2 regions of the Streptomyces sp. NPDC025784 genome follow, and region 2 is predicted to be linked to the other one. Evidence: predicted binding sites of a transcription regulator. Region 2 holds the regulator's gene; the other holds the start of a gene.
The links. The regulator HspR, encoded in region 2, represses chaperone genes until heat shock. The targets are predictions, from matches to a motif close to TTGAGNNNNNNNNNCTCAA.
Positions count from the first base shown of each region.

Region 1: lon (endopeptidase La) is a predicted target of HspR. The motif match lies at 8,335-8,353, and genes of this name have one in related genera.

Region 1 is NZ_JBVHMN010000019.1:193,434-209,163, reverse strand. It holds gene ACZ4IF_RS34620 (sensor histidine kinase) at 1-2,916, opposite strand, end outside; gene ACZ4IF_RS34615 (protein phosphatase 2C domain-containing protein) at 3,272-4,060, shown strand; gene ACZ4IF_RS34610 (MarR family winged helix-turn-helix transcriptional regulator) at 4,203-4,697, opposite strand; gene ACZ4IF_RS34605 (lysozyme) at 4,973-5,791, shown strand; gene lon (endopeptidase La) at 5,898-8,312, opposite strand; gene ACZ4IF_RS34595 (hypothetical protein) at 8,629-8,784, opposite strand; gene ACZ4IF_RS34590 (spermine/spermidine synthase domain-containing protein) at 8,965-9,642, shown strand; gene ACZ4IF_RS34585 (response regulator transcription factor) at 9,756-10,493, shown strand; gene ACZ4IF_RS34580 (HAMP domain-containing sensor histidine kinase) at 10,529-11,674, shown strand; gene ACZ4IF_RS34575 (multifunctional oxoglutarate decarboxylase/oxoglutarate dehydrogenase thiamine pyrophosphate-binding subunit/dihydrolipoyllysine-residue succinyltransferase subunit) at 11,956-15,730, shown strand, end outside.
Region 2 is NZ_JBVHMN010000003.1:439,447-455,176, reverse strand. It holds gene ACZ4IF_RS11585 (sugar ABC transporter substrate-binding protein) at 110-1,246, opposite strand; gene ACZ4IF_RS11580 (heat shock protein transcriptional repressor HspR) at 1,799-2,245, opposite strand; gene dnaJ (molecular chaperone DnaJ) at 2,251-3,429, opposite strand; gene grpE (nucleotide exchange factor GrpE) at 3,463-4,125, opposite strand; gene dnaK (molecular chaperone DnaK) at 4,122-5,972, opposite strand; gene ACZ4IF_RS11560 (MraY family glycosyltransferase) at 6,145-7,284, opposite strand; gene ACZ4IF_RS11555 ((Fe-S)-binding protein) at 7,613-9,904, shown strand; gene ACZ4IF_RS11550 (FG-GAP repeat domain-containing protein) at 10,422-11,699, shown strand; gene ACZ4IF_RS11545 (FG-GAP and VCBS repeat-containing protein) at 12,154-13,647, shown strand; gene ACZ4IF_RS11540 (FG-GAP and VCBS repeat-containing protein) at 13,738-15,093, shown strand; gene ACZ4IF_RS11535 (FG-GAP-like repeat-containing protein) at 15,153-15,730, shown strand, end outside.

The sequences.
Region 1 (15,730 bases), on a different contig from region 2:
GGGCGCGGAGATCTTCGGTGTCCGCTTGGGCAGGCCCTTGTCGGTGATCCGCGGGGTCTCGTCCGGGACACGGTCGTGGGTGTCCGGGCCTATGGCGTACGGGTCGGTGGCCGCCTGGGCGGCTCCGTCCGCGTCCTGGGCGGCGCCGCCGGCGGGGCCGGAGAACCGGGGAGCCGCTCCCGTGGTGCGGGAGGTCTCCGCCCGGGGTTCGGACACCGGCTCGGGCTCCGGCTCGGGTGCCGCCTGGCCGGGCTCCGGAGCGGGGGCCGCGGTCCCGGGCGCTCCGGTATCGGGCGTGGTCGGTCCGGGCGTGGCCGGTTCCGGCGCCGCCGGTTCGGCCGGGGGGAACGGGAGCAGGAGCTCCATCGTGGTCTCGGGTGCCGACGTGTCCGCGAAGTCCGCCTCGGGCGCGGTCCGGGGCTCGGCCTCGCGCCGGGGTCCGGGCACGCGGTGCGCCTCGGCGGCGGCCGGCGCCTCGGGCGCCTGCTCCGGCTCCGGCGTCCGCTCCGGCTCCGGCTCCGGAGCGACGGCGTCCTGTGGCCGGTCGGTGTCCTGCGGCTGAACGGTGCCCTGGGGCTGAACGGTGCCCTCGGGCCGGGGGTCGGTGTCGGCCTCGCGGACGGCCGCCTGGGCCGCGGCGATCAGCGGGTCCTCGTCCCCGGCGGGGTCCGAGGCGGTGAGCGCCGCGCGCCCGCGCAGGACGTTGGAGTTGGCCTCGGCGTCCGCTCCGGGGAGGGTCACCGAGGGCGCGCCCCCGACGTGCCGCGCGGTCGTGGGGACGGCCGCGGAGGGCGCGGCGGCGAGCAGCGCCTTCGGGAGGACGACCACGGCGGCGACGCCGCCCTGCTTCTGCTCGCGCAGCTGCACCCGCACACCGTGCCGGTGCGCGAGCCGCGCCACCACGTACAGGCCGAGGCCGAGGCCCTCGCCGCTCTCCTGGTCGTAGGCGTCCTCGGGGTCGAAGGCGGCGAGGCGGTCGTTGAGCTGGGTCATCCGCTCCGACGTCATGCCGATGCCCTCGTCCTGCACGGAGAGCATCACCTCGCCGCTCTCCAGGAGCCAGCCGGAGACCTCGACGGGGAGGTCGGGCGGCGTGAACGACGTCGCGTTCTCCAGGAGTTCGGCCAGCAGGTGGCTCATGTCGTCGGCGGCGAAACCGGCGATGTGGGCGTGCGGCGGCAGCGCGGCGATCCGGACACGCTCGTAGCGCTCGATCTCGCTGACCGCGGCACGGACGACGTCGACGAGCGGGACCGGGCCCGCGTGGTGCTGGACGTGCTCGGCGCCCGCGAGGACCAGCAGGTTCTCGCTGTGCCGCCGCATGACGGTGGCGAAGTGGTCCAGCTTGAAGAGCGTGGCGAGACGGTCCGGGTCCTGCTCGCGGTCCTCCAGCCCCTCGATGACGCCGAGTTGACGCTCGACGAGGCCGAGCGTGCGCAGCGCGAGGTTGACGAAGGTGCCGTGGATGGTGCCGCGCACCTGCTCCAGGTGGGTGGCGGCCTCGGCGAGTTCGCCGCGCAGCCGGTCGCGTTCGTCGGCCATCAGCTGGCGCTGGCCGATGAGGTGCTTGCGGTCGCCCTCCAGGGTGGCGAGCCGCTCGTGGAGTCCGGCCGCGTGCGCGTGCAGCGCGTTGACGGAGCGGACCACCTGGGCGAACTCGTCGTTGCGGCCGGTGAACTTGACCGGTTCCTCGATGCCGGGGTCGGCGGCGAGCCGGGCGGAGCCCAGGCGCAGCACGGCCAGCGGGCGGGTGAGCGAGCGGGCCATGGCCATCGAGACGCCGACCGCGACGAGCAACAGCGTGCCGATCAGGGCGATACGGATCTCCAGCGCGGTGACGTCGTCGTCACGCAGCTGCTCGAGGCCCTCGGTGCGGTGCTCGTTGAGGGAGGCCTCCGCGCCGCGCATCAGCTCGATACGGGCGGACAGCGCGGCGTCCAGCTTCTTCACCGACGTGTCGAGTTCGGCGCTGGAGAGCGTCGGCTGGTCGGTCAGGCGCGCGAGGTAGCGGTCGGCGGTGCCGACATCGGGTCCGGTGACCGTGGAGTCGTAGGAGGACTTGGCGCTCTTCGGCGCCGTCTCCCGGAAGTCCGCGAGCGCCGCGTCCGAGCGGAGGCGGGCCTGCTGGGCCGCCGCGCTCAGCGCGTCCCGCTGCTTGATGTCGGCGGCGGACGAACTGCTGGTCGTGGTCGGCAGGCCGGTGGCCGGATCGATGACCGTCTGCGTGGAGCGCGGGACGGCGAGGGCCGCGAGGAGCAGGCCACGGGCGGCGGCGGACTGCTGGACCGCGGAGTCGAGTTCGGCGAGGGCGTGCGCGCCGGAGCCCGCGCGGGGCGGCAGCTGGTCGGCCAGGCCCTCGGCGAGGGCGTGGAGTTCGGTGATGGCGGCGGAGTACGCCTGGTGCGCCTCGAGGGCGGTGCTCTTGCCGGTGAGCGCGGACCTGCGCAGGGCGGAGATGCCGTCGAGATCCTTCAGGAGGGTCGCGGGGGCGTCCTCGTCCGCCCGCAGCTCCTCGACCTGCCGGTCGACCCGGGCGCTGCGCTGCTCCGAGGGTGCCTTGTCCTTCGGCCGCCCCGCGGCGACGTAGGACGTGACCTCGTCGCGCTCGTCGGCCAGCGAGTGCGCGAGGGTCAGCGCCTGCTGGGTCCGCTGGGCGAGCGTCACGAGATTCTGGGAGTCGTTCAGTTGCTCGGAGGCGGCGAGCACGGTCGGGGCTCCCGCGCCGGCGATGGCAGCCGCGACGACCGCCACGGCGACGATCAGCCGGTTGCGTACGTGGGCGCGCCTCCCCCGGCCCGCCGAGTCGCCGCCGTCGCCGGTGGCGGCCCCTGCCAATGGGCCCGAGGGCCCGGAGGGCCCGGTGGCCGTCTGCTTGCCTGTGCGCCTCGGCCGCGTCTTCTGCACCGGTGCTCGCATTCCTGACTCGTTAACCCATGGGCCCGGGTGACATCCCGTCAACTGCGGCGTCCGCCCGGTACGGCCCCGACCCTCCCAGTGCCGGTGGGCAGTGGTCCCGCATCATCTGACCCGCCACTCGAAGGAGTGAACCCCGGACGGGAGTTGGCGGGCAAGTTCCTCGGGCACCCGCCGACGCCTCGTACGGCGGGCCGGTTGGACGTCGGCGACGCCCTTTGGCAGTATTCGCCGCCACGCATTCCCGGAGTCGATCATTCCATGCCAAACCCGGCGCCTGAGCTGCTGGTCCGCAGGTGTTCGGCAACCGATGTCGCCCTTCCGTGGGCCTTGTGAAGGGCTCGTGCAGACTGGCTGGATGCGCACTGAACTCGTCTCGGAGCCGGGCGACCCGGGCCGCCCCAATGAGGACTTCGCATCGGTCGGGCTTCCCGCCTCGGGACAAGGGGGTTCACTGGTCGTCCTCGACGGGGTGACACCTCCCCAGGGGGAGTACGGCTGTCTGCATTCCGTCTCCTGGTTCTCCGCCCGGCTCGGCGGCGCTCTGACCGAACTGTCCGTTTCGCTCAGGGATTTGACCCTGACCGAGGTCCTGTCGCGTGCCATTCGGAGGGTGGCCGAGACCCATGCCGGCACATGTGACCTTTCTCACCCGCGCACGCCCCAGGCAACCGTGGTCCTCGCCCGGTGGTCCGCGACCGAGGTGGAGTACCTGGTGCTGTCGGACTCGGCCCTGCTGGTGGAGTCCCCCACCGGCGAGGTGACGGCGCTGCTGGACGACCGGCTGTCCCGCCTTCCGCGCGCCTCCCTCGCCACGGACGCCGTCGCCGACGCGACCGCGCGCAACAAGGAGGGCGGCTTCTTCACGGCGGCGGCGGATCCCGCGGTGGCCTCCCGCGCGGTGACGGGCACATTGCCGCGGGACTCCGTCCGCGCCCTGGCCGCGCTCACGGACGGCGCCACCCGCTGGACGGAGAAGTTCCGCGCGGGCGGCTGGTCCGAACTGCTCGCTCTCGTGCGGAAGGAGGGCGCGCAGGCCCTCGTCGACCGCGTACGGGCCCTGGAGGCCGCGGACGCGGAGGAGCGGGTGCATCTGCGCCGCAGCAAGACGCACGACGACGCAACGGTCGTGTACGTGGAGCTGTGAGCGGGGCCCGGCGGGGACGCGGGCGGGGTGCGGGGCCCGGCCGGGACGCGGGCGGGGTGCGGGGCCCGGCCGGGACGCGGCCGGGACGCGGGCGGGACGCGGGGCCCGCCCGGCAGGTCCGGGCCGGCCCGAGCGACGCCCCCTAGCGCTGTTCCATGCCCGTGTTCAGCTGGTGCAGCAGACGGGCGAGTTCGGCGACCTCGCGGGGGTCCCAGCCCGCGAGCTGGCGGACGTAACGCGCCCGGCGGGCCTCGCGGACCTTGCGGAAGCGTTCCCGCCCCTCGTCGGTGAGGTGGACGAGCCAGGCGCGGCCGTCGGCGGGGTCCGGCTCGCGGCCGACCAGGCCGAGGTCTTCGAGGGCCCGGAGCTGCCGCGACATCGTGGCCTTGCCGACGCCGATGTACGCGGCGAGTTCCGTGGCGCGCTGCCGGCCGCACTCCTCCAGCCGGAACAGCAGCCCGTACGCCGAGGACTCCAGGTCGGGATGGACCTCCCGGGCCATCTCGCCGGAGGAGGCGCGGGCGCGCCGCAGGAACACCGTCAACTCGCGTTCCAGCGCCGGGAATTCCTGGTCCACACCACTTCCCGACGCCGCGGATTCGACACGCTGCCCGCCGCCGTTTCCGTTGTCGTGCACGTCAGCACCCCTGACCCGGTTTCCCGATCCTGAAAGTTTCCGCCAGAACTCGCCATTGCCGCAGCTCCGTCAGTATTTCGCAGGCGTAGACCAACGGCAGCCTCCGACCCCTCTTCCCACGCCGTGCTCTACGTGCGTAGCTTCTTTACCAGGCACTTACTGGCATGCGCACGCCATTCCAGGTCGACGCGGACCTGACTCCCCAGTGCCACGGCGGCGCGCATGTCCGCGCACTCCCCCCACCGAGCTCCACCGAGCCCTTCGGAGGCACGCACATGCCCGTGCACAGATCCGGAACGGCCCACCGCCTGCGTCTGCTCGCGGTAGGAATCCTGCTCGCCGCGTTCTCCTCGCTCAGCACGCTCCCCTCGTCCGCCGCCGACACCCCGGCGCGGGGCACCGCCCGTATGGGCATGGGTGTCGTCGCGCACGACGGCCAGGGCGGCACCCCCAACAGCGGCGACGCCACCCAGACCGAAGGCGTCGACGTCTCCGGCCACCAGGGCAACGTCGCCTGGTCGACCCTGTGGAACAGCGGGGTCAAGTGGGCCTACACCAAGGCGACCGAGGGGACGTACTACACGAACCCGTACTTCGCCCAGCAGTACAACGGCTCGTACGACATCGGCATGATCCGCGGCGCGTACCACTTCGCGACGCCCGACACGACGACCGGCGCCACACAGGCCAACTACTTCGTCGACCACGGCGGCGGCTGGTCCCGTGACGGCAAGACGCTCCCCGGTGTCCTCGACATCGAGTGGAACCCGTACGGCGCCGCCTGCTACGGCAAGACGCAGAGCGCGATGGTCAGCTGGATCAGCAGCTTCCTCGCCCAGTACAAGGCCCGCACCGGCCGGGACGCCGTGATCTACACGGCCACCAGCTGGTGGGTCGACTGCACCGGCAACTACGGCGGCTTCGCCTCGGCCAACCCGCTGTGGATCGCCCGCTACGCCTCCGCCCCGGGCACCCTGCCGGCCGGCTGGTCCTACTACACGATGTGGCAGTACACGTCGTCCGGACCGACGGTGGGCGACCACGACAAGTTCAACGGAGCCCTCGACCGGGTGCAGGCACTCGCCAACGGCTGACACCGCTGGCGGACATGGGGAAGGCCCGGGCTCCCTCACGGACCCGGGCCTTCCCGTACCGGACGCACCGGCGGCGGCCGTCACGCCACCACCGGTGCCTCCGGGGTCATGCCGCGAGCGGTACCCGCGGGCTCGCGCCGTTCGTCGCCGGGGCGAGGGCCAGTTCGAGGACCTGGCGGACGTCCGTGACGGCGTGGACGTCGAGCTTCTCCAGGACCTCGGCCGGGACGTCGTCCAGGTCGGCCTCGTTGCGCTTCGGGATGATCACCGTGGTGACACCCGCCCGGTGCGCGGCGAGCAGCTTCTGCTTCACGCCGCCGATCGGCAGCACCCGACCGGTCAGGGAGACCTCACCGGTCATCGCCACGTCCGTGCGGACCAGACGGCCCGACAGGAGGGACGCCAGCGCCGTCGTCATCGTGACGCCCGCGCTCGGCCCGTCCTTGGGGACCGCGCCCGCCGGGAAGTGGATGTGCACACCCCGGTCCTTCAGGTCGCCGACCGGCAGCTCCAGCTCGGCGCCGTGGCTGCGCAGGAAGGACAGCGCGATCTGCGCCGACTCCTTCATCACGTCGCCCAGCTGACCGGTCAGGGTCAGCCCGGCCGCGCCCGTCTCCGGGTCGGCGAGCGACGCCTCCACGAACAGCACGTCGCCGCCGGCGCCCGTGACGGCCAGACCGGTCGCCACACCGGGCACCGCGGTGCGGCGCTCGGCCGGGTCCTGTGCGGACTCGGGCACGTGGTGCGGCCGTCCGATGAGACCGCGCAGGTCCGCCTCGGTCACCGTGAACGGCAGCTCGCGCTCACCCAGTTCGTGCTGGGCCGCGACCTTGCGCAGCAGCCGCGCGACGGCCCGCTCCATGTTGCGCACGCCCGCTTCCCGCGTGTACTCGCCGGCCAGCTTGCGCAGCGCACCCTCGTCGAGGGTGACCTCGTCCGGCTTGAGACCGGCCCGCTCCAGCTGGCGCGGGAGCAGGTGGTCCCGGGCGATGACGACCTTCTCGTCCTCGGTGTAGCCGTCGAGGCGGACCAGCTCCATACGGTCGAGCAGGGCCTCGGGGATGGCTTCGAGCACGTTGGCCGTGGCCAGGAACACCACGTCGCTGAGGTCGAGTTCGACCTCCAGGTAGTGATCGCGGAAGGTGTGGTTCTGTGCCGGGTCGAGCACTTCGAGCAGGGCCGCGGCCGGGTCGCCGCGGAAGTCCGACCCCACCTTGTCGATCTCGTCCAGCAGGACCACCGGGTTCATGGACCCGGCCTCCTTGATGGCACGGACGACACGGCCGGGCAGCGCTCCGACGTAGGTGCGCCGGTGGCCGCGGATCTCCGCCTCGTCCCGGACGCCGCCGAGAGCGACGCGGACGAACTTGCGGCCCATCGCGTGCGCCACGGACTCGCCGAGCGAGGTCTTGCCGACGCCGGGCGGGCCGACGAGGGCGAGCACGGCACCGCCGCGACGTCCGCCGACCACTCCGAGACCGCGCTCGGAGCGCCGCTTGCGCACGGCGAGGTACTCGGTGATCCGCTCCTTCACGTCCTCCAGACCGGCGTGCTCGGCGTCCAGCAGCGCCTTCGCGCCCTGGATGTCGTACTGGTCCTCGGTCCGCTCGTTCCACGGCAGTTCGAGGACGGTGTCGAGCCAGGTCCTGATCCAGCTGCCCTCGGGCGACTGGTCACTGGACCGCTCCAGCTTCTCGACCTCCTTGAGCGCGGCCTCGCGGACGTTCTCCGGAAGATCGGCGGCCTCGACGCGGGCACGGTAGTCGTCGGACTCGTCCTCGGGGGACTCGCCCTTCAGGTCGCGCAGCTCCTTGCGCACGGCCTCCAGCTGGCGCCGCAGCAGGAACTCGCGCTGCTGCTTGTCGACGCCCTCCTGCACGTCCTTGGCGATGGACTCGGCGACATCCTGCTCGGCGAGGTGCTCGCGGAGCTGCTCGGTGGCCAGCTTCAACCGGGCGACCGGGTCGGCGGTCTCCAGCAGCTCCACCTTCTGTTCGATGGAGAGGAACGGGGAGTAACCGGAATTGTCGGCAAGGGCGGAGACATCGTCGATCTGCTGTACACGGTCCACGACCTGCCAGGCGCCGCGCTTGCGCAGCCAGCTGGTGGCGAGGGCCTTGTATTCCTTGACCAGGTCGGCGACCCGGCCGGGCAGGGGCTCGGGCAAGGTCTCGTCGACCCGGGTGCCCTCCACCCACAGTGCCGCACCGGGGCCCGTCGTCCCCGCGCCGACCTTCACACGCCCGCGCCCGCGGATCAGCGCGCCCGGGTCGCCGTCGGCCAGGCGGCCGACCTGCTCGACGGTGCCGAGCACGCCGGTGCCCGCGTACGTCCCGTCGATACGTGGAACCAGCAGCACCTGCGGCTTGCCGGGCGTCGAACGGGCGGCGGCCTGGGCGGCCTCCACCGCGGCGCGTACATCGGTGTCGTTCAGGTCCAGCGGAACCACCATTCCGGGCAGCACGACCTCGTCATCGAGCGGCAGCACGGGCAAGGTGAGCGGTGTGGACGTCGAAGCCATGATCTCCCCTTCGGCAGTCAAGTTGAGCTATGCCGACTCAATGCTGGGCGCGCTTCGATTGTTCCCCGGGTTCCGTTCGCTGTGAGCGATCGCTCATTTCCGGGCCCGGCCCGAGGGCCCGCCGACGGCGGCCGGCCGGGGGAATGCCTGGTGGCGCCGGTGGTCGGCGCCGGTCGAGGGCCATGGTCCACGATCGGGCGAGGGCCGTGGTCGGCGGCGCCGGGCGACTCCGGTGCTCACGGTGCCACCCGTGCGCGCCGCACCAGGGGCCAGGTGGGGATCCCCACGGCGAGGGCCATCAGGTGTCCCCACTCGGTCATCGGTCGGTGAGGGCGATCAGGTCCGCGACGAACATCGCGCCGACCGTCGCCACGCGGGGGCCCGCCACGGGCACGTCCCCGGCGTCCGGTGCGGCGTCCCGGCCCGCGCGGCCACCGTGGCCGACCGTCCGACCGGGCGGCCCGTGCCCCACCGGGACACGTTCGGATGAATCCCCCGGGCGACCCCGGGCCGGCTGCCGCGCCGGAGGCCGGCGACGGCGCCCCTCGTCGCGGGGTCCGGCGGCGTCCGGCGGCGGGGTGTCCCCGCGGTCGCCGCCCCGGATACGGAAAATTCGGAGGCCCGCCCCGGCGGAAGTGCCAGGATGAGCGCCATGACCGCCTCGTACGACACTCCTGTAGTCATCGACCGCAGCGAGGGCCCCTACGGCGAGGTCGTGCTGCGGCGACACGGTGCGCTGCTGCAGATCATCGCCAACGGGTGCTTCCTGATGGACACTTCCGACGGCCGCTCGGAGCGTCTGCTCGTCGACGCCGCGTACGACGCCCTCGACGGGCGCCGGGAGCCGGACGTGCTCATCGGGGGTCTCGGCGTCGGGTTCTCGCTCGCACACGCCGCGGCCGATCCGCGCTGGGGGCGCATCACCGTCGTCGAGCGCGAGCCCGCCGTCATCGGCTGGCACCGGGCGGGCCCTCTGGGCGAGTTGTCCGCGGCGGCTCTCGCCGACCCGCGCACGGACATCGTCGAGGCCGATCTGCTCACTTACGTCAATGAGACATCCGACACGTACGACGCCCTCTGCCTGGACATCGACAACGGGCCCGACTGGACGGTCACCGAGAGCAACGAGGGGCTGTACGCGAACGCCGGACTGGCAAGCTGCGCAAGGGTGTTGAAGCCCGGCGGAGTACTCGCGGTCTGGTCGGCCCAGCCCTCTCCGGAATTTGAAGGAACCTTGCGGAATGCCGGGTTCCAACGGGTGCGTACCGAAGAGATCCCGGTTGCCCGGGGCGTTCCGGACGTCGTGCATCTCGCGGTCAGGCCTGGATAGCCGCGGCACGGTGACTGCCCGTACTCTGCTTCCCTGACGCGGATCATTCAAGCGTCAAGCGCAGTCATGGGATCACCCCACTGATTCCGGAAAGCACACCTCAGGGGCGGGCGATGGAGCAGACACACACCTCCCAAAACGGCACGGCGGCGACCCCGGGCGCTCAGCGCCGGGTGCTGGTGGTCGAGGACGACCCGACGATCGTCGACGCCATCGCGGCCCGCCTGCGTGCCGAGGGATTCCTGGTGCAGACCGCGGGCGACGGCCCGGCCGCCGTCGACACCGCCGAGGCCTGGCAGCCCGACCTGCTGATCCTCGACATCATGCTGCCCGGCTTCGACGGCCTGGAGGTCTGCCGCCGCGTGCAGGCCCAGCGCCCGGTGCCGGTGCTGATGCTCACCGCGCGCGACGACGAGACCGACATGCTGGTCGGGCTCGGCGTCGGCGCCGACGACTACATGACGAAGCCGTTCTCGATGCGCGAGCTGGCCGCCCGCGTGCACGTCCTGCTGCGGCGGGTCGAGCGCGCCGTGGTCGCGGCGTCGACGCCGCGCAGCGGCATCCTGCGGCTCGGCGAGCTGGAGATCGACCACGCGCAGCGCCGGGTCCGGGTCCGTTCCGAGGACGTGCACCTGACGCCCACCGAGTTCGACCTCCTGGTCTGCCTGGCGAACACCCCCCGCGCGGTACTCTCGCGCGAGCAGTTGCTCGCCGAGGTGTGGGACTGGGCGGACGCTTCCGGGACCCGCACCGTGGACAGCCACATCAAGGCCCTGCGCCGGAAGATCGGCGCCGAGCGGATCCGCACGGTCCACGGTGTCGGCTACGCGCTGGAGACCCCGACTCCCTGAGCCGGGTCGTCGGGACCTTCGAGGGGGCTGATGTGATGAGCGGGCTCGGGGAGCGCGGTGCCGGCCGGCGCGAGTCCGGCGGGCACGAGTTCGAAGAGCGCAGGAGCGTGAGCCCCTGGGGCGGCCTGCGGCCCTTCTCGATCAAGACGAAGCTGGGCACGCTCGTCGTCGTCGCCGTGTTCATCACGACCGGGCTGTCGATGATCGCGGTGCACACCAAGACCGAGCTGCGCTTCATCACGGTCTTCTCGATGATCGCCACGCTGCTGATCACGCAGTTCGTGGCGCATTCGCTCACCGCGCCGCTGGACGAGATGAACGCGGTCGCCCGGTACATCTCGCACGGCGACTACACGCGCCGGGTGAGCGACAACCGGCGCGACGAGCTCGGCGACCTGGCCGAGACGATCAACCTCATGGCCGACGAGCTGGAGGCCCAGGACCGCCAGCGCAAGGAGCTCGTGGCGAATGTCTCGCACGAGCTGCGCACCCCCATCGCGGGGCTGCGCGCCGTCCTGGAGAACGTCGTGGACGGCGTCTCCGCCGCGGACCCCGAGACGATGCGTACGGCCCTGAAGCAGACGGAGCGGCTGGGGCGCCTCGTGGAGACGCTGCTGGACCTGTCGCGGCTGGACAACGGCGTGGTGCCGCTGCACAAGCGGCGCTTCGAGGTCTGGCCGTATCTGTCGGGCGTGCTCAAGGAGGCCAACATGGTCTCCTCCGCGCGCGCGGGCATCGCCTCGGGCTCCGGCAGTCACACGCGCACCGACGTGCATCTGCACCTCGACGTGTCCCCGCCCGAGCTGACCGCGCACGCGGACCCGGAGCGGATCCACCAGGTGGTGGCGAATCTCATCGACAACGCGGTCAAGCACAGTCCGCCGCACGGCCGGGTGACGGTCAAGGCGCGGCGCGGCGACTACCCGGAGTCGCTGGCCCTGGAGGTCCTGGACGAGGGCCCGGGCATCCCGAAGTCGGAGTGGCACCGCGTCTTCGAGCGGTTCAACCGGGGCGGGGTGCCCGCGCCGCACGGGCCGGGAAGCGACGGCGGCACGGGACTGGGCCTGGCGATCGCGCGCTGGGCGGTCGATCTGCACGGCGGCCGGATCGGTGTGGCCGAATCTCAGCGGGGTTGCCGGATTCAGGTCACCCTTCCGGGGCTCCCCTCTCTGCCAAGTTGACGTAAAGTTCGAACCGGAGCCACAAGATCCATCCGTGTCGCCGCTGGCGGACACGTGTGATCAGGCAGAGGGCCGCGTGAGGACTGCCGCGACCCTGAGTCGCCATACCCGTTCCGAACCGGAACCTCGCTTGTTTCCCGCCATTTCCACGCCCGAAACACGCTTTCCGATGTGACTTACACGACGTTGGACGGGCCCGGCCTGACCTTCTCGGCCATGGGGGCGTAGCCTTTATTTCCGCTGTCCATCACCTTGTGAAGCGGAAGAGGGCGGTTGCCGCCGTGTCGCCACAGTCCCCCAGTAACTCGAGCATCTCGACCGATGACCAAGCCGGGAAGAACCCCGCTGCTGCCTTCGGTCCCAATGAGTGGCTCGTCGACGAGATCTATCAGCAGTACCTCCAGGACCCGAATTCGGTAGACCGTGCCTGGTGGGACTTCTTCGCCGACTACAAGCCGGGGGCGGCTGCCGCCTCGGCTCCGGCGGGTACTGCGGCCGCGGGGGCCGCAGGGACCACGATCACGCCGGCTCCGGCCGCTCCGGCCGCTCCCGCGGCCGCTCCCGCGGCCCCTGCCGCGCCCGCCGCGCCCGTGGCTCCGGCCAGGACCGCTCCGACGGCTCCCGCGGCCCCGAAGCCCGCGGCCGCCGCCCCGGCTCCCGCGAAGGCCGCCCCGGCCGCCGCCAAGCCGAAGGCCGCCGAGGCCACCGCGGCCGCCGGAGGTCCCGAGCTCGTCACGCTGCGCGGCCCCGCCGCCGCGGTCGCGAAGAACATGAACGCCTCCCTGGAGCTGCCCACGGCCACGTCCGTGCGCGCGGTCCCGGTGAAGCTGCTCTTCGACAACCGCATCGTGATCAACAACCACCTGAAGCGTGCCCGGGGCGGGAAGATCTCCTTCACCCACCTCATCGGCTACGCGATGGTGCAGGCCATCAAGGCCATGCCGTCGATGAACTACTCCTTCGCGGAGAAGGACGGCAAGCCGACCCTGGTCAAGCCGGAGCACGTCAACTTCGGTCTCGCCATCGACCTGGTGAAGCCCAACGGCGACCGCCAGCTCGTCGTCGCCGGCATCAAGAAGGCCGAGACGCTGAACTTCTTCGAGTTCTGGCAGGCCTACGAGGACATCGTCCGCCGCGCCCGTGACGGCAAGCTGACGATGGACGACTTCACCGGTGTCACGGTCTCCCTGACCAACCCCGGCGGCCTCGGCACCGTCCACTCCGTGCCGCGTCTGATGCCCGGCCAGTCGGTCATCATGGGCGTCGGCTCCATGGACTACCCGGCGGAGTTCCAGGGCACCTCCCAGGACACCCTCAACAAGCTCGGCATCTCGAAGGTCATGACGCTCACGTCGACCTACGACCACCGGGTGATCCAGGGCGCCGCCTCCGGCGAGTTCCTGCGCATCGTCGCGAACCTGCTGCTCGGCGAGAACGGCTTCTTCGACGAGATCTTCGAGTCGCTGCGGATCCCCTACGAGCCGGTCCGCTGGCTCAAGGACATCGACGCCAGCCACGACGACGACGTCACCAAGGCCGCCCGCGTCTTCGAGCTGATCCACTCCTACCGGGTCCGCGGCCACGTCATGGCCGACACCGACCCGCTGGAGTACAAGCAGCGCAAGCACCCCGACCTGGACATCACCGAGCACGGGCTCACCCTGTGGGACCTGGAGCGCGAGTTCGCCGTCGGCGGCTTCTCCGGCAAGTCGATGATGAAGCTGCGCGACATCCTCGGCGTGCTGCGCGACTCGTACTGCCGCACCACCGGCATCGAGTTCATGCACATCCAGGACCCGAAGCAGCGCAAGTGGATCCAGGACCGCGTCGAGCGCCCGCACGCCAAGCCCGAGCGCGAGGAGCAGCTGCGCATCCTGCGCCGGCTGAACTCCGCCGAGGCCTTCGAGACGTTCCTGCAGACCAAGTACGTCGGCCAGAAGCGGTTCTCCCTGGAGGGCGGCGAGTCCGTCATCCCGCTGCTCGACGCGGTGATCGACTCCGCGGCCGAGTCGCGCCTGGACGAGGTCGTCATCGGCATGGCCCACCGCGGCCGCCTGAACGTCCTCGCGAACATCGTCGGCAAGTCGTACGCGCAGATCTTCCGGGAGTTCGAGGGCAACCTCGACCCGAAGTCGATGCACGGCTCCGGCGACGTGAAGTACCACCTGGGCGCCCGGGGCACCTTCACCGGCCTGGACGGCGAGCAGATCGCCGTCTCGCTGGCCGCGAACCCGTCCCACCTGGAGACCGTCGACCCGGTCATCGAGGGCATCACCCGCGCCAAGCAGGACATCATCAACAAGGGCGGCACGGACTTCACGGTCCTGCCGGTCGCCCTGCACGGTGACGCGGCCTTCGCCGGCCAGGGTGTGGTCGCCGAGACGCTCAACATGTCGCAGCTGCGCGGCTACCGCACGGGCGGCACGGTCCACATCGTCATCAACAACCAGGTCGGCTTCACCGCCGCCCCGGAGTCGTCGCGCTCCTCCATGTACGCCACCGACGTGGCCCGCATGATCGAGGCGCCGATCTTCCACGTGAACGGCGACGACCCCGAGGCCGTCGTCCGCGTCGCTCGCCTGGCCTTCGAGTTCCGCCAGGCGTTCAACAAGGACGTCGTCATCGACCTGATCTGCTACCGCCGCCGCGGACACAACGAGTCCGACAACCCGGCGTTCACGCAGCCGCTGATGTACGACCTGATCGACAAGAAGCGCTCGGTGCGCAAGCTCTACACCGAGTCCCTGATCGGTCGCGGCGACATCACCCTCGAAGAGGCCGAGCAGGCGCTGCAGGACTTCCAGGGCCAGTTGGAGAAGGTCTTCACCGAGGTCCGCGAGGCGATCTCGGCCCCGGCCGAGGCGCACGTGCCCGACCCGCAGGCCGAGTTCCCGGTGGCCGTGCAGACCGCGGTCTCCCAGGAGATCGTGAAGCGGATCGCCGAGTCCCAGGTCAACATCCCCGACCACGTCACGGTCCACCCGCGTCTGCTGCCGCAGCTCCAGCGCCGGGCCGCGATGATCGAGGACGACACGATCGACTGGGGCATGGGCGAGACCCTCGCCATCGGTTCGCTGCTCCTGGAGGGCACCCCGGTCCGCCTGTCGGGCCAGGACTCCCGCCGCGGCACCTTCGGCCAGCGCCACGCGGTGCTGATCGACCGGGTCACGGGCGAGGACTTCACCCCGCTCCAGTACCTCTCGGACGAGCAGGCCCGCCTGAACGTCTACGACTCGCTGCTCTCCGAGTACGCGGTCATGGGCTTCGAGTACGGCTACTCGCTGGCCCGCCCGGACGCGCTGGTCATGTGGGAGGCGCAGTTCGGCGACTTCGTCAACGGCGCGCAGACCGTCGTCGACGAGTACATCTCGGCCGCCGAGCAGAAGTGGGGCCAGACGTCCGGCGTCACCCTGCTGCTCCCGCACGGCTACGAGGGCCAGGGCCCGGACCACTCCTCGGCCCGCATCGAGCGCTTCCTCCAGCTGTGCGCGCAGAACAACATGACGGTCGCCCAGCCGACCCTGCCGTCGAACTACTTCCACCTCCTGCGGTGGCAGGTGCACAACCCGCACCACAAGCCGCTGGTGGTCTTCACCCCGAAGTCGATGCTGCGCCTCAAGGCCGCCGCGTCGAAGACGGAGGAGTTCACCACGGGCGCCTTCCGTCCCGTCATCGGCGACGACTCGGTCGACGCCGCAGCGGTCCGCAAGGTCGTCTTCTGCGCCGGCAAGCTGTACTACGACCTCGAGGCCGAGCGGAAGAAGCGCGGCGTCACGGACACGGCGATCATCCGCATCGAGCGCCTGTACCCGCTGCCGGGTGCCGAGCTCCAGGCGGAGGTCAACAAGTACCCGAACGCCGAGAAGTACCTGTGGGCCCAGGAGGAGCCGGCGAACCAGGGCGCCTGGCCGTTCATCGCGCTCAACCTGATCGACCACCTCGACCTGGCGGTCGGCGCGGACGTCCCGCACGGCGAGCGCCTGCGCCGGATCTCGCGTCCGCACTCCTCCTCCCCCGCCGTCGGTTCCGCGAAGCGGCACCAGGCGGAGCAGGAGC
Region 2 (15,730 bases):
CCAGCGGGACGACGGCGGGACGACCGCACGGCGCCGGGTCCACGACGGCACCACGGCGTGCGGTCCCCCTGTGAGACACCCACGGGCCCGGATCGGTTCAGCCGTCGCCCTACTTGAGGCCGGCGGAGTTGCACGCCGCCTTGTACGCGGCCGTGCAGATCTGCTTGACGGTGTAGATGCCGTCCTGGATCACCGTGTCGTCGATGTTCTCCCTGGTGAGGTCGACGACGGGCACGAGCTGGGCCGGGATGCCCTTGTTCGTGGGGCTGTCGACCTTGTCGCGGGTGAGCGCGTCGAACTCGATCGACCGGCCCTGGACCTTCGCCACGGCCATCTCGGCGGCGGCGCTGGCCTCCTGCGGGTACGACTTGTAGACGCTCATGTACTGGTCGCCCTTGACGATGCGCTGCACCGCGTTCAGCTCGGCGTCCTGGCCGGTGACCGGCGGGACCTTGCTGACGCCGGCGGTCTTCAGGACGTCGATGACCGCGCCCGCGAGGCCGTCGTTGGCGGAGTAGACGCCCGCGATGTTGTCGAGGCCGACGGCCGTGATGGCCTTCTCCATGTTGGCCTTGGCGTTGACCGGGTTCCAGTCCGTGGTGTCGTACGTCTTGGCGATGACAACCTTGTCCTTGAGCTCGGACAGGGCGCCCGCCTTGAACTGCGCGGCGTTCGGGTCGGTGGGCGACCCGTTCATCATGATGATCTTCTTCGAGGTGGCGCTGCCGCTCTCGTCCTGGACCGCCTGGAGCAGGGCCTTGCCCTGGACCTCGCCGACGAGTTCGTTGTCGAAGGAGATGTACGCGTCGATGGGGCCCTGCGCGAGCCGGTCGTAGGCGATGACGGGGATGCCCGCGTCCTTGGCCTTCTTCACACCGGCGGCGATGGCCTTGGAGTCCACCGCGTCCACGAGGATCACGTCGACCTTGTCGTCGACCATCTGCTGGAGCTGGTCGTTCTGCTTGGCCGCGTCCTGCTGGGCGTTGGCGTAGGAGACCGTGCCCTTGTGGCTGGTGAGCTTCTCCACCGTCTCCTTGATGATCGGGTAGTCGAACCTCTCGTAACGGCTGTTCTCCTTCTCGGGGAGGAGCAGGCCCACCGTGATGTCGTCGCCCTTCGAAGGGCTGGCCTTGGTTCCGTCGCCGCCGATTCCGTCCACGACGCCGCAGCCGGCGAGTGACACGGCCATGGCGGACGACGCCAGGGATATGACGGTACGACGCAGACGGGTGTTACGAGTGTTCACATCAGGTGCCTTCCGGGCGAGGTTGCAGCATTGCGACCCAGGTGGCTGAAAGCCAACGCGGCGATCACCTCAGCGTCAAGGAGTAACCACTTAACGAGATGGCAACGGCGTTCTGTGTTCCCCAAGTGAACACGATGGGAAGAGGGTACGCCCTCTCTTCCACCAATCCCCTCGGCTTCACCTTCTGTCATCCACGTCCGCACGGCCAACTGCCGTGGTCAGGGGCGCCGATCGGCCGGAAATCCACCCACCCCAGGCGGTCCGGAACCGCCCGGAGGAACTCGTGGAACCGGCCGGGGAGACGGCGTCCGCGGCCCCTTCGCCCCCTCACCCGCCACACCGGGCGGCCCGTTCACTTCTGCGGGCGCAAACGCCGCAGCCGCGATGAATTGCCATATCCGGCCCACAAGCGGCAGTTCTCTGTGAACACGGCATTCGCGGGCACACCGAAGAAGACGGGCGACCGCGCGGCCGCACCGCCGCCGCGCCCCGGCGGGAACGACGCGAAGGGGCCCGGAGGTTCGACCTCCGGGCCCCTTCGTGGCGCTTGTGCTACTCGGGCTGGCGCTTGGGGCGCCACACCACCAGTGCGCTCGTCTGCTGGACCTCCTGATAGGGGACCAGGTCACGGCGGTAGGAGGCGTGGACGGCCGCTTCACGCTGCTGCATCGCTGCGGCCGCGCCGTCCAGGGCCGACTGGAGCTCGGCGACGCGGGACTGGAGCGCGGCGACCTGGTTCTCCAGTTCGATGATGCGCTTGATGCCGGCCAGGTTGATGCCCTCGTCCTGCGACAACTGCTGGACGGTGCGCAGCAGTTCGATGTCGCGGGCCGAGTAGCGCCGGCCCCGCCCCGCGGTGCGGTCGGGCGAGACCAGGCCCAGGCGGTCGTACTGGCGAAGTGTTTGCGGGTGCAGTCCGGAGAGCTGGGCCGCCACCGAGATGACGTAGACCGGAGTCTCCTCGGTCATTTCGTACGGGTTGCGTCGACGACCGTCCATCTCTTTCATGCTCCCTTCGCGGCCTGGAACAGCTCCGCCCGCGGGTCCTCACCCGCGGTCGCCTCGCGATACGCCTCCAGGGCGTCACGCGCCTTGCCCGAGAGGTCGGTGGGGACCGTCACCTCGACGGTCACCAGGAGGTCGCCCCGGGTGCCGTCCTTGCGGACCGCGCCCTTGCCACGGGCGCGCATGGTGCGGCCGTTGGGCGTGCCCGGGGGCAGCTTGAGGGTGACCGGCGGTCCGCCGAGCGTCGGGACGCGGACCTCTCCGCCGAGCGCCGCCTCCGCGAAGGTGACGGGCACCGTGACGGTGAGGTTGTCGTCCTTGCGGCCGAAGACCGGGTGGGCGTCGACGTGGACGGTGACGTACAGGTCACCCGCCGGGCCGCCCCGCTCGCCGGGAGCGCCCTTGCCGCGCAGCCGGATCCGCTGACTGTCACTGACTCCGGCCGGGATACGGACCTGCATGGTCCGGGAGGACTTGGCGCGCCCCGATCCATGGCAGACCAGGCAGGGGTGCTCCGCGATCAGGCCGCGGCCCTTGCAGTCCGGGCAGGGGTCGGTGAGCGAGAACCCGCCGCCCGAACCCCGCGCGACCTGGCCGGTGCCGACACAGGTCGGGCACACGCGCGGCGTGCCGTTCTTGTCGCCGGTGCCCGAGCAGGCCTTGCAGGGCGACTGCGAGGTCATGCGCAGCGGTACGGTCGCGCCGTCCACGGCCTCCGTGAAGCTCAGCGTGACCTCGGTGTCGATGTCCTGGCCGCGCCGGGGCTGCGTACGGGTGCCGGTGGTGGCGCCACCGCGGTTGAACAGGCCCCCGAAGACGTCGCCGATGCCGCCGCCGAAACCCCCGGTGCCGCCGCCCTGGGCGCCGCCTCCGAAGAGGTCGCCCAGGTCGAAGTTGAAGGATCCGCCACCGGCGCCGGGACCCGGCCGGAAGCCGCCGTTGCCGAAGAGGGCGCGGGCCTCGTCGTACTCCTTGCGCTTCTTGGGGTCGCCGAGCACGTCGTTGGCCTCGGAGATCTCCTTGAAGCGCTCCTCGGCCTTGGCGTTGCCCTTGTTGGCGTCCGGGTGGAACTCGCGGGCGAGCTTCCGGTACGCCTTCTTGATCTCGGCCTCGGTGGCGTCCTTGGGGACGCCGAGGACCTTGTAGAAGTCCTTCTCGATGAAGTCCTTGGTGCTCATCCTCGACGTCCCTCCTTCCTTATCCGTTCAACGTCAGCCCTCGTCCGGGCCACCGTTCTCCTTGTCGTCGGCGGTCTCTGCGGATTCCGGCGAGTCCGCCTTGACCGTCTGGGCCCCCGGCTGGGGTTCGGCGACGGCCACCCGCGCGGGGCGGATGGTGCGCTCGCCGATGCGATACCCCGGCTGCAGAATCGCCACGCACGTCGTCTCCGTGACGTCCGGCGCGTACGAGTGCATCAGGGCCTCGTGGATCGTCGGGTCGAAGGGCTCGCCCTCCTTGCCGAACTGCTGGAGCCCCATCTTCGCCGCGACGGTCTCCAGCGACTCGGCCACCGACTTGAAGCCGCCGACCAGTTCGCCGTGTTCCCGCGCGCGGCCGATGTCGTCGAGCACGGGCAGGAGCTCGGTCAGGAGGTTCGCGATAGCGATCTCCTTGACCGCGATCCGGTCGCGCTCGACCCGGCGGCGGTAGTTCTGGTACTCGGCCTGCAGCCGCTGGAGGTCCGCCGTGCGCTCGCCGAGCGCCGTGCGCACCTGGTCCAGCTGGGCCGTCAGGCCCGCCGTCCGGTCGGCTGCTGCCGCGTCCCCGGCCGGGGCCGCCCCCTCTTCGGGGGCGGCCTTCGGCTCGGCGTCGTCAGGGGTGGCGCCGGAGGGGACGTCAGGCTTCTCGTCGAAACCCGGGGTCTCCTCCGTCACGCGGCACCGTCCTTGCGGTCCTCGTCGACGATCTCGGCGTCGACGACGTCGTCGTCGGCCTTGGCCTGCTCGGCGCCCGGGGCGCCCTCGGCGCCGCCGGCGGCCTGCGCGGCCTGGGCGTCGGCGTACATGGCCTGGCCCAGCTTCTGCGAGACGGCGGCGACCTTCTCGGTGGCCGTGCGGATCTCGGCGGTGTCCTCGCCCTTGAGCGCGGCCTTCAGCTCCTCGACGGACGCCTCGACCTCGGTCTTGACGTCACCGGGGACCTTGTCCTCGTTGTCCTTGAGGAACTTCTCCGTCTGGTAGACGAGCTGCTCGCCCTGGTTGCGGGTCTCGGCGGCCTCGCGGCGGGCGTGGTCCTCCTCCGCGTACTTCTCGGCCTCCTGGCGCATGCGGTCGACCTCGTCCTTCGGCAGCGAGGAGCCGCCGGTGACGGTCATCTTCTGCTCCTTGCCCGTGCCGAGGTCCTTCGCGGTCACGTGCATGATGCCGTTGGCGTCGATGTCGAAGGCGACCTCGATCTGCGGGACGCCACGCGGCGCCGGCGGCAGACCGGTCAGCTCGAACATCCCGAGCTTCTTGTTGTACGCCGCGATCTCGCGCTCGCCCTGGTAGACCTGGATCTGCACGGACGGCTGGTTGTCCTCGGCCGTCGTGAAGATCTCGGAGCGCTTCGTCGGGATCGTGGTGTTGCGCTCGATGAGCTTGGTCATGATGCCGCCCTTGGTCTCGATACCGAGGGACAGCGGGGTCACGTCGAGGAGCAGGACGTCCTTGACCTCACCCTTGAGGACACCGGCCTGGAGGGCGGCGCCGATGGCTACGACCTCGTCCGGGTTCACACCCTTGTTGGCCTCGTTGCCGCCGGTCAGCTCCTTGACGAGCTCGGCGACGGCGGGCATACGGGTGGAGCCGCCGACGAGAACGACGTGGTCGATCTCGGACAGCTGGATGCCGGCGTCCTTGATGACGTTGTGGAACGGCGTCTTGCAGCGCTCCAGCAGGTCGGCCGTCAGCTGCTGGAACTGGGCGCGCGTGAGCTTCTCGTCCAGGTGCAGCGGGCCCTCGGCGGACGCCGTGATGTAGGGCAGGTTGATCGAGGTCTCGGTGGACGAGGACAGCTCGATCTTGGCCTTCTCGGCCGCCTCGCGGAGGCGCTGGAGGGCCATCTTGTCCTTGGACAGGTCCACGCCGTGACCGGACTGGAACTGCTTGACCAGGTAGTCGACGACACGCTGGTCCCAGTCGTCACCACCGAGGTGGTTGTCACCGTTGGTGGCCTTCACCTCGACGACGCCGTCACCGATCTCCAGGAGGGACACGTCGAAGGTGCCGCCACCGAGGTCGAAGACGAGAATGGTCTGGTCGTCCTTGTCCAGGCCGTACGCGAGGGCGGCGGCCGTGGGCTCGTTGACGATGCGCAGGACGTTCAGGCCCGCGATCTCGCCGGCCTCCTTGGTGGCCTGACGCTCCGAGTCGTTGAAGTACGCCGGGACGGTGATGACCGCGTCCGTGACCTTCTCGCCCAGGTAGGCCTCTGCGTCGCGCTTCAGCTTCTGCAGGATGAAGGCGGAGATCTGCTGGGGGTTGAAGTCCTTCCCGTCCAGGTTGATCTTCCAGTCCGTGCCCATGTGACGCTTCACGGAGCGGATGGTCCGGTCCACGTTCGTGACCGCCTGGCGCTTGGCGACCTCGCCGACGAGCACCTCACCGTTCTTCGCGAAGGCGACGACGGACGGCGTGGTCCTGGCACCCTCGGCGTTGGTGATGACGGTGGGCTCGCCGCCCTCCAGAACGCTGACGACGGAGTTAGTCGTGCCCAGGTCGATGCCGACCGCACGTGCCATTTCGATTCCTCCAGCAATGACTTGAGTGGAACGGACTCAAGTGTGCATGACCCTCGCGTCTGGGTCAACAGAGCTGAGTCGAGGACACTCAACTCTTATCTCTTCCCTACACGCAGGAGAGTCCTGACCTGTGGTTTCTCCGTACGGTAGCGGGTCGGCGGCATGACCTCCGTCAGACACGGGCGTACGGATTCTCATCCCGTCCGGCGCTCGCGGGACCCCCGGGAGAGGGGACCGAGGGGCGCGAGGGCACGCGGTCCGGGCGGGCCGGCCGCGTCCGGCGTGTCTGCCGTGCCATACGTGTCTCCCGCGCGCCGCGCGCCATGCGCCTCTCCCGCGCGCCGCGCGGATCACGCACGGGCCGCAGGGCGAACCCGGCGACGACGGCCGCGGCGACCCCGGCCACCCACCAGGCGGCGTCCGTGCCCGCCCAGCCCAGGTCGATCAGCAGGCCGACGAGCACCGCCGCGAAGGCCGCGGCACCGAGGACGACCAGGCACCCCTGCGGGGTCAGCCCCAGCCGGCGCAGCCGGTGGCCGAGGTGGTCGGGGCCGGGGCGCAGCAGCGGACGTCCGGCCCGTCGCCGCGAGACGAGGACGAGGACGGCGTCGGCGGTCGCCAGCGCCGTGAGCGCGAACCCGGCAGCGATCCCGGGGCCCGCCTCCCGCTCGGCGTGCACCAGCACGGCGGCCGAGGCCAGCACGAACCCGGCGAACAGCGAGCCGCACCGCCCCGGCACGATCCGTGCCGGGTGCCAGCCGTGCATCAGGAACCCGGTGAGGGCGGCGGCCAGCACGCTGAGCAGTGCCGCGAGCCCGTCCATGACCTCGGCGGCCGCGCACCCGGCGAGCGCGAAGGCGGTGACGACGCCGACGGTCCCCATCAGCCCGTCGACGTGGTCGAGCGAGCCGAAGGCGTGCGTGACGAACACGATCCAGGCGACGGCCAGCAGTCCGGCGGGCAGCCCGAGGACGTCATAGGGCACGGTCAGCGCGGCGGCGGCGGTCACGGCGCAGACCCGCACGGCGAGCGGCACGGTCCACAGGTCGGCGGCCAGCCCGAGCGCGGCGAGCCCGAGCGCGGCGACCAGCAGCCGGCCGGCCTCCGGGCCGAGCGGGGCGACGTCCGTCCAGTCCCCGAGGGCGGCGACCAGTGCGGTGCCGGCCATGACGGCCACCCCGCCGAGCAGGGCGACCGGCCGGGCCCGCCGTCGGTCGACCACCCCGAGGCGCAGGGCGATCGTCCGCAGCAGCGCGGCGAGTGCGGCGGTCAGGAGCAGGGCGGCGGTGGCGGCGGCGATCCCGTACAACACGACGAGAAATTTATGCCGTGTTGTCACAGTATCGTGTGATTAGCACGACAGGGCGTCACGTGTCCCCGCGAACGGCGGAACCGGCCGGGTGTCTCGCGACCGGACCGGGGAGGGGCGCCACCGCCTCGCACCTGCGGCACCGGACCCCGGAGCGGGGAAGGGTGACACCGCCTGTTCAGGCAACCCTCAGCGACGCAGATCACCGCACTCCTGGCTACAGTGCGGCGCTAGAAGTGGGTAGTCTCAGACGGACTGCATAAGTTACCGCTTAGTAATCACTTCGAGTGCACACTCGGAGCAACACCTCGCAGGCCCGAGGAGCCCCCAAATGCAACTCGCCGCGATCATCGTGTCGCTGGTCCTGACCGTGGTCGGCGTTGCGCTGCTCGCACGCGCCATCGGCCAGTTCGTCCGGTACTTCAAACTGGGTCAGCCGGTGCCCGCCGGCAGCCGAACCGACAACCCCTACCAGCGCAGCGTGACCCTGGTACGCGAGTTCCTCGGTCACACGCGGATGAACCGCTGGGGCATCGTGGGCGTCGCCCACTGGTTCGTCGCCGTCGGCTTCCTGACGCTGCCGCCGACCCTGGCCCAGGCGTTCGGCCAGCTCTTCCAGGCCGACTGGGTGCTCCCGGTCATCGGCGACTGGCTGCCGTTCGAGATGTACACCGAGTTCATCGGCGCGATGACCGTGCTGGGCATCGCCGTCCTCATGGTGATCCGGCTGCTGAGCCTGCCCTCGCGGCCGGGCCGCAAGTCCCGCTTCGCGGGCTCCAAGGCGGGTCAGGCGTACTTCGTCGAGTACGTCATCCTCACCATCGGTCTGGCGATCTACACGCTGCGCGGTCTCGAGGGCGCGCTGCACCACGTCGAGGGTTACGAGGCCGGGTACTTCGCCTCGTACCCGCTGGTGGTGGCCTTCAAGGGGCTGGGTCTGAGCACCCTCCAGAACCTGGTCTACCTGGTCGCGATGATCAAGATCAGCGTGTCGTTCATCTGGATGATCGTGGTCTCGCTGAACACCAACATGGGTGTGGCCTGGCACCGTTTCCTGGCCTTCCCGAACATCTGGTTCAAGCGTGAGGCGACCGGCGGCACGGCACTGGGCGGCCTGCAGCCGATGACCTCGGGCGGCAAGCCGATCGACTTCACCGACCCGGGCGAGGACGACGTCTTCGGTGTCTCCCAGGTCGAGCAGTTCTCCTGGAAGGGCCTGCTGGACTTCTCCACCTGCACCGAGTGCGGCCGCTGCCAGTCGCAGTGCCCGGCCTGGAACACCGGCAAGCCGCTCTCCCCGAAGCTGCTGATCATGTCGCTGCGCGACCACGCGCACGCCAAGGCCCCCTACCTGCTGGCCGGCGGCGGCAAGACCATGGAGGGCGAGGAGAAGGCGTCCGAGGAGCAGCTGAAGGACGTACCCGCCGCGGCCCTCGCCGAGGCCGAGCGCCCGCTGATCGGCACCGCCGAGGAGAACGGCGTCATCGACCCGGACGTCCTGTGGTCCTGCACCACCTGCGGCGCCTGCGTCGAGCAGTGCCCGGTGGACATCGAGCACATCGACCACATCGTCGACATGCGCCGCTACCAGGTGATGATCGAGTCCGCGTTCCCGTCCGAGGCGGGCACGATGCTCAAGAACCTGGAGAAGAAGGGCAACCCCTGGGGCCTGGCCAAGAAGCAGCGCCTGGAGTGGCTCAAGGAGCTCGACTTCGAGGTGCCGGTCGTCGGCAAGGACATCGAGGACCTCACCGAGGTCGAGTACCTGTACTGGGTCGGCTGCGCCGGCGCCCTGGAGGACCGGGCCAAGAAGACCACCAAGGCCTTCGCCGAGCTGCTGAACATCGCGGGCGTCAAGTTCGCGATCATGGGCGGCGACGAGAAGTGCACCGGTGACTCCGCCCGCCGCCTCGGCAACGAGCCCTTGTTCCAGGAGCTCGGCATGGAGAACGTCATGGCGCTGAACACGGCGTTCGGCGAGGAGATGGACGACGAGGGCAACGTCACGCCCGAGTCGAAGAAGCCGAGGTCGGCGAAGAAGATCGTCGCCACCTGCCCGCACTGCCTCAACACGATCGGCAACGAGTACCCGCAGATCGGCGGCGACTACGAGGTCATCCACCACACGCAGCTGCTCCAGCACCTCGTCGACGAGGGCAAGCTCGTCCCCGTCACCCCGGTCGAGGGCATCATCACGTACCACGACCCCTGCTACCTGGGCCGCCACAACAAGATCTACACGCCCCCGCGCGAGATCATCGGCAAGGTCCCGGGCCTCAGGAACGAGGAGATGCACCGCCACAAGGAGCGCGGCTTCTGCTGCGGCGCCGGCGGCGCCCGCATGTGGATGGAAGAGCGGATCGGCAAGCGCATCAACAACGAGCGTGTCGACGAGGCGCTGTCGCTCAACCCGGACATCGTCTCCACCGCCTGCCCGTTCTGCCTCGTCATGCTGACCGACTCGGTCAACGGCAAGAAGAACGACGGCAAGGCCAAGGAGTCCATCCAGGTCGTCGACGTCGCCCAGCTGCTCCTCGAGTCCGTCAGGACGCCGGTGGACGACGAGCCCCCGGCGGGCGAGGCCGAGTCGGAGAGCGAGCCGGAGCCCGAGCCGGTCAAGTGAGCCGGGACCGGCCCGGTGCGAAGGCACCGGGCCGGTGAAGCGGTACAGCCCGACGACGAAGCACCCCATGTCCCCGGCCGGGCCGGAGGACATGGGGTGTTCTCGTCCCCGCCGCCCGGCACGGCCTCGCCGTCGGCGACGGGGGCGGCACGACGGACCCGGGACGGGGACGCTCGCCGCCTCCCCGTGGCCGTCCGGGAGTCGACGGACGGCGCGACCGCGGGAGCACGCCTCCGGTGACGCACCACGGCCGGTCCGCACCGACCGGCCCGTCGGCCCGATCCGACCTGTCCGGGCACCGCCGCCCCATGACATCCGGCCGTTGTCGGCCCGGGGTGACCGATCCCGCACGCCCCCGCTCTTACCGCCCCGCCCCAACAGGGCCATCATGTGCAGGTTGTTGTCGACGGTTCGGTCGGGGTGAATGGTGCGCGGGCGAAGAGGCGGGCGCGGAAGCGGGAGCAGGAGCGACGGCCGGAACGCAGGCCGCGGCGGCAGCGGCATACGCACGGCCGCGGTGGCGGCCGGCGCCGGCTGCGCCCTCCTCCTGTCGGGCTGCGCGGGGCTCGGTTCGGACGACCACGCCGCGTCGGACCGGCACGAGCCGGCGACCGTGGCCAAGGCCCCGGCCCAGCTGCCCGTTCCGCGCGGCAAGGGCAGCAAGGTCGCGGACGACTTCAACGGGGACGGCCACCGCGACCTGGTCCTCAACGACCTCGTCAAGGACCAGAGCCACAGCGACGACGCGGGCATCGGCATCGTCTACGGGACGGCCCACGGACTCGCCCCGGGCGCGCGACAGCTGCTGAACCCGGCGAAGCGGGCGGCCCCCACCAAGGGCCAGTTGCCCGCCGTGTTCGACGCGGAGGCGAGCTGCGACCTGGACAAGGACGGGTTCACAGACCTCGTCGTGTCGACGGACCCGCCCTACGACGGGCAGGGCCGGCCCCCGGTCCCGCTGCAGATCCTCTTCGGCTCCCCCGCCGGTCTCACCGGCAAGGCGGTCAAGCTGGACATTCCCGCGCAGGCACGTTTCGGCAACGACTGGCCGGACCAGCCGGTGTGCGGCGACTTCGACGGCGACGGCGCCCAGGACCTCGTCACTCACGCCTCCGACGGCCGGCTGAGCTATCTGCGCGGCCCGTTCAGCCGCAAGGGAGCGCCGCGTGCGGCGGGCAAGCCGCTCGCCTCCCCCGGCAACGTGCCGACCGGACCGGCCGCCGACGTGAACCGCGACGGCTACGACGACCTCCTCGTCCGCGCGGCCGACGGTGCCGCCAAGTCCGCGGTGGTCCTCGGCGGTCCGGCCGGGCCCACCCGCACGGGCGTCGTCCTGCCCGAGGGCATCGACGTCGCCTTCGGCCGCTTCGGCAAGGGCAAGGCCCTCGACGCGGCGGTCGGTTCGATGGGAGGAACGTCACTGCGCTACGACCTCCCGACCGCCGGCCGCGGCAGCCTGGCCACTCCTGGTTCCGTGCTCGACTCCGGCGACTTCGACGGGGACGGGCTGAGCGAACTCGTCTCCAGCGGTACCGAGCTGCGGGTCCTGCGGGGCCGTACGGCCGGTCTCTCCGCGACCGGCATGGTCACGGTGCGGCCGCCCGCCCGGGGCACCACCCGGGTGCTGGCCGTGGGCGACTTCACCGGGGACGGACGGGACGACCTGGCGGTACGGACGTACCCGGGCGAGACGCGGGACACCGTCGCCGTGTTCGCGGGCACCGAGAAGGGCCTGCTGTCGGCGAAGCCGTCGGTCACCTTCTCCAGCTCGGAGTTCCTCGGCATGGACTCCTGAGCGGACCCCGCACCCGCGGGAACGCCCCCTTGCCGCGGCGACGCGGCAGACGCCCGAACCGGTCCCGGACCGGCGAGGGGTCGGCCCCCTGAGCCCCGCCCGGACACTCCGGCCTCCGCGGTCCCCGTTCCGACACCCCGGCCGGACACCCGGGCTCGGAGACGTGCCCGGCCCTCGTCGGACCCCGCGCCGCGCCCACCGCCCCGGAGCGTTCACGGCGTCCGGGGGAAGCGCTCCCACACCTCCGGACCACCGGAAATCCCTTTCGCCCCCATTCCCTCACCCGCCTCGAAAATTAACCGAACTCACGTACAACCCTTGCACCCCTTGAAGGGTCTCCTGTTCGCCGACCGCCACGTGAATCCTCGGACAACTCCAGGAGAACGCGAGCGGTACGCCCCCATCGACTGTGGATGTCCGCCAGACATCCCCCGCATGCCGCAGGAGAACCCGCATGCACAAGCGCTACGCGCACCACCGACGACTCGCCCTCGCGACGGCCACCGCGGCCGCGCTGACGGGCGGTCTGCTCGGCTTCTCGGCCGCGACGGCAACCGCCGCGGACTCGACGAGGGTCGCCCAGGCCGACTTCAACGGCGACGGCATCGGCGACATCGCCACCTCCGCCGCCACCGCCTACGTCAGCGGACACAAGGGCGCCGGACAGGTCATCGCCCTCTACGGCACCGCCACCGGCGTGTCCTCCGCCAAGCGCACCACCATCAGCCAGAACACCACCGGCGTCCCCGGCACCGCCGAGGCCGGCGACGCCTTCGGCTCGGAACTCGCGTACGCCGACTTCAACGGCGACGGTTACGACGACCTCGCCGTCGGCACCCCCAACGAGAAGGTCGGCACCGACACCAACGGCGGCGGCCTCGCCATCCTCTGGGGCTCCGCGAGCGGCCTCACCGGCAAGGGCGTCGACGTCCCCGACCCGGCCGCCTCCTCCCACGACTACTGGGGCAAGGACCTGGCCGCCGGCGACTTCGACGGCGACGGCAAGGCCGACCTGGCCGTCGGCAGTTCCTCCGCCACCATCTACGTCTACAAGGGCGGTTTCACCACCTCCGGCACCCCGGGCGGCCGCACCACCATCAAGCCGCCGATCGAGTCCGGCACCAACGACTTCCCGTACGGCCCGTTGAGCCTCACCGCGGGCGACGTCAACGGCGACGGCCGCACCGACCTCATCGTCGACGGCTTCGAGACGACCACGTCGACCGGCTGGAACACCAACTACTGGGTGCCCGGCACGGCGTCCGGACTGAGCGTCTCCTCCGCCCAGACGCTGAAGACCGGCATGATCACGGCCGTCGGCGACATCAACGGCGACGGCTACGGCGACATCGTCAGCGGCGCCTCCTGGAACGGCACGCTCGACGACGGCACCGCCGTCCCGGACTCCGCCAAGGGCGGCAAGGTGAACATCACCTACGGCACCGCCTCCGGACCCGGCTCGACCTCCGGCATCACCCAGAACACCGGCAGCGTGCCCGGAACCTCCGAGACCGACGACGGCTTCGGCTGGGACCTCGACCTCGGCGACGTCAACGGCGACGGCTTCCAGGACCTCGTCGTCAGCACCCCGAACGAGGACATCGACGGCATCTCCAACACCGGCATGGTCACCGTCCTGTACGGCTCGGCGAGCGGCGTCAGGGTGTCCTCCGGCGCCCAGGCCTTCGCGCAGAGCACGGCCGGCGTCCCCGGCAACGACGAGAAGGGCGACCTCTTCGGCGCCGACGTGAAGCTCGACGACGTGACCGGCGACGGCAAGGCGGACCTGGTCGTCGGCTCGTACGAGAACAGCGCCAACGGAGCGGTGACCTACCTGCCCTCCAACGGCACGACGATCACCACGAGCGGCTCCCGCACCGTCTCGCCGAGCACCTCGGGCGTCTCGACCACGGGCACGCCGCAGTTCGGCGCCCTGTTCGCCGACTGACCTGCCGCGGCGCGCAGTTCGCCTCTCCGTAGTCGTACCTCTCGCCGGGCCCGTGTACGCACGGGCCCGGCTCCTTCCTGGAGCTCCGCCATGCGCAGACGCACCTCGGCCGCCCTCGCGGCCTCCCTCCTCGCGGCGGGCCTCGCCCCGCTCGCCCTGAGCACCCCCGCCGGCGCGGCCGTCGCCAAGCACTACGACGACTTCAACGGCGACGGCTACCGCGACCTGGCCTACGCCCACGCCTACAGCGGGATCTCGGGCACGGACGGCTGGCAGGGCGGGGCCGTCGTCGTCACGTACGGCACCGCGCACGGGCTCGACACCTCGCACACCCAGGTGGTCCACCAGGACAGCCCCGGCGTGCCCGGCACCGGTGAGGAGGACGACATGTTCGGCGAGTCGCTCGCCGGCGCCGACCTCGACAAGGACGGCTACGCGGACCTCGTCGTCGGCAACCCCACCGAACATGTCGGCAGCGCGCAGTACCGCGGCACGGTCACCGTCGTCTGGGGCTCCCGCTCCGGACTGTCCGGCGGCACCAGCCTCACCCCGAAGTCCGGCGCCGGCGGCCACTTCGGCTCCGACCTCGCGACCGGCGACTTCAACGGCGACGGCTCGCCCGACCTCGCGGTGATCGGCGGTGAGGAGGCCTGGCTGTACCGCGGCTCCTTCTCCAGGTCCGGCTCCCACGGCACCGTCAGCAAGATCGACAAGACGGACGGGGGCTGGTACTCCCACGGCCTCGCCGCGGGCAAGATCGACGGCGACGGAAAGACCGACCTGGTCGTCCTCGGCGCCCAGTTCTCCGGCAGCAGCGTCGCCAGCCGCGTCTGGTTCCTCAAGGGCTCCTCCGGCGGCCTGACCTCGGGCGCCTCCAAGACCCTCGACAGCGACGCCACCAGCGCCGCCGTCGGCGACTTCGACAAGGACGGCTACGGCGACATCGCCCTCGGCCAGCCGGACCGCAGCAGCAGCAAGGGCGCGGTCACCGTCTGGCGCGGCACCGCCTCCGGGCCCAGCGGCTCGACCACCTTCACCCAGGCCACCTCCGGCGTCTCCGGCACCCCCGAGGCCGACGACAACTTCGGGTACGCCGTCTCGGCCGCCGACGCGAACGGCGACGGCTACGCGGACCTCGCGATCGGCGTCCCGTTCGAGGACGTCGACGGCATGGAGGACCAGGGCGGCGTCCACCTCTTCCGCGGCGGCTCCGGCGGCCTCGTCGGCACCCGCTCCTCCTGGATCCCGCAGACGGTGGCGGGCGCGGCCCCCTCCGACAGCGCCTTCGGCCGCGCGCTGCGGCTGCGCGACCTGAACGCCGACGGCAAGGCCGACCTCACGGTCGGCACCGGGGACGACGCCCTCGTCCTGCGCGGCACCTCCACCGTCCCCACGGCGACCGGCGCCCTCACCCTGCCCGACTTCGGCGGCAGCGTCCTCGACTGACCTCCGTCCTCCCGCGCCGGGCCCACGGCCCGGCGCTCCTCTTCTCGAACAGGGCTCCCATGCGCAAGCGCACCCTCCTGCTGGCCGCGACCCTCACCACCGGCCTGCTCACCGCACTGCCCGCCACCACGGCCGCCGCCGCGCCCTCCGGACTGTCCGGCGACTTCAACGGCGACGGCTACCGCGACCTCGCGATCGCCGCGCCCATCGCCACGATCTCCGGCAAGGCCGGCGCCGGCTACGTCGCCGTGGTCTACGGCACGGCGAGCGGCCTGGACACCTCCAAGCGGCAGATCATCAGCCAGGCCACGACGGGCATCCCCGGCACCCCGGAGTCCTCCGACTACTTCGGCGACCGGCTGACCACGGGCGACATGGACGGCGACGGCTACACGGACATCGTCGTCGGCGTGCACAGCGAGCGGATCGGCTCCACCGACGACTTCGGCGCGCTGACGGTGCTGTGGGGCGGCGCCGACGGGGTGAAGTCCGGCACCGACATCTCCTCGCCGCTGCCGCAGTACCGCAGCGAACTGGGCTGGGCCCTGGCGGCGGGCGACTTCGACGGCGACGGCCACACCGACCTGGCCGCCGGCAACAACTCGTCGCCTTCCCTGAACATCTTCCGCGGCCCCAT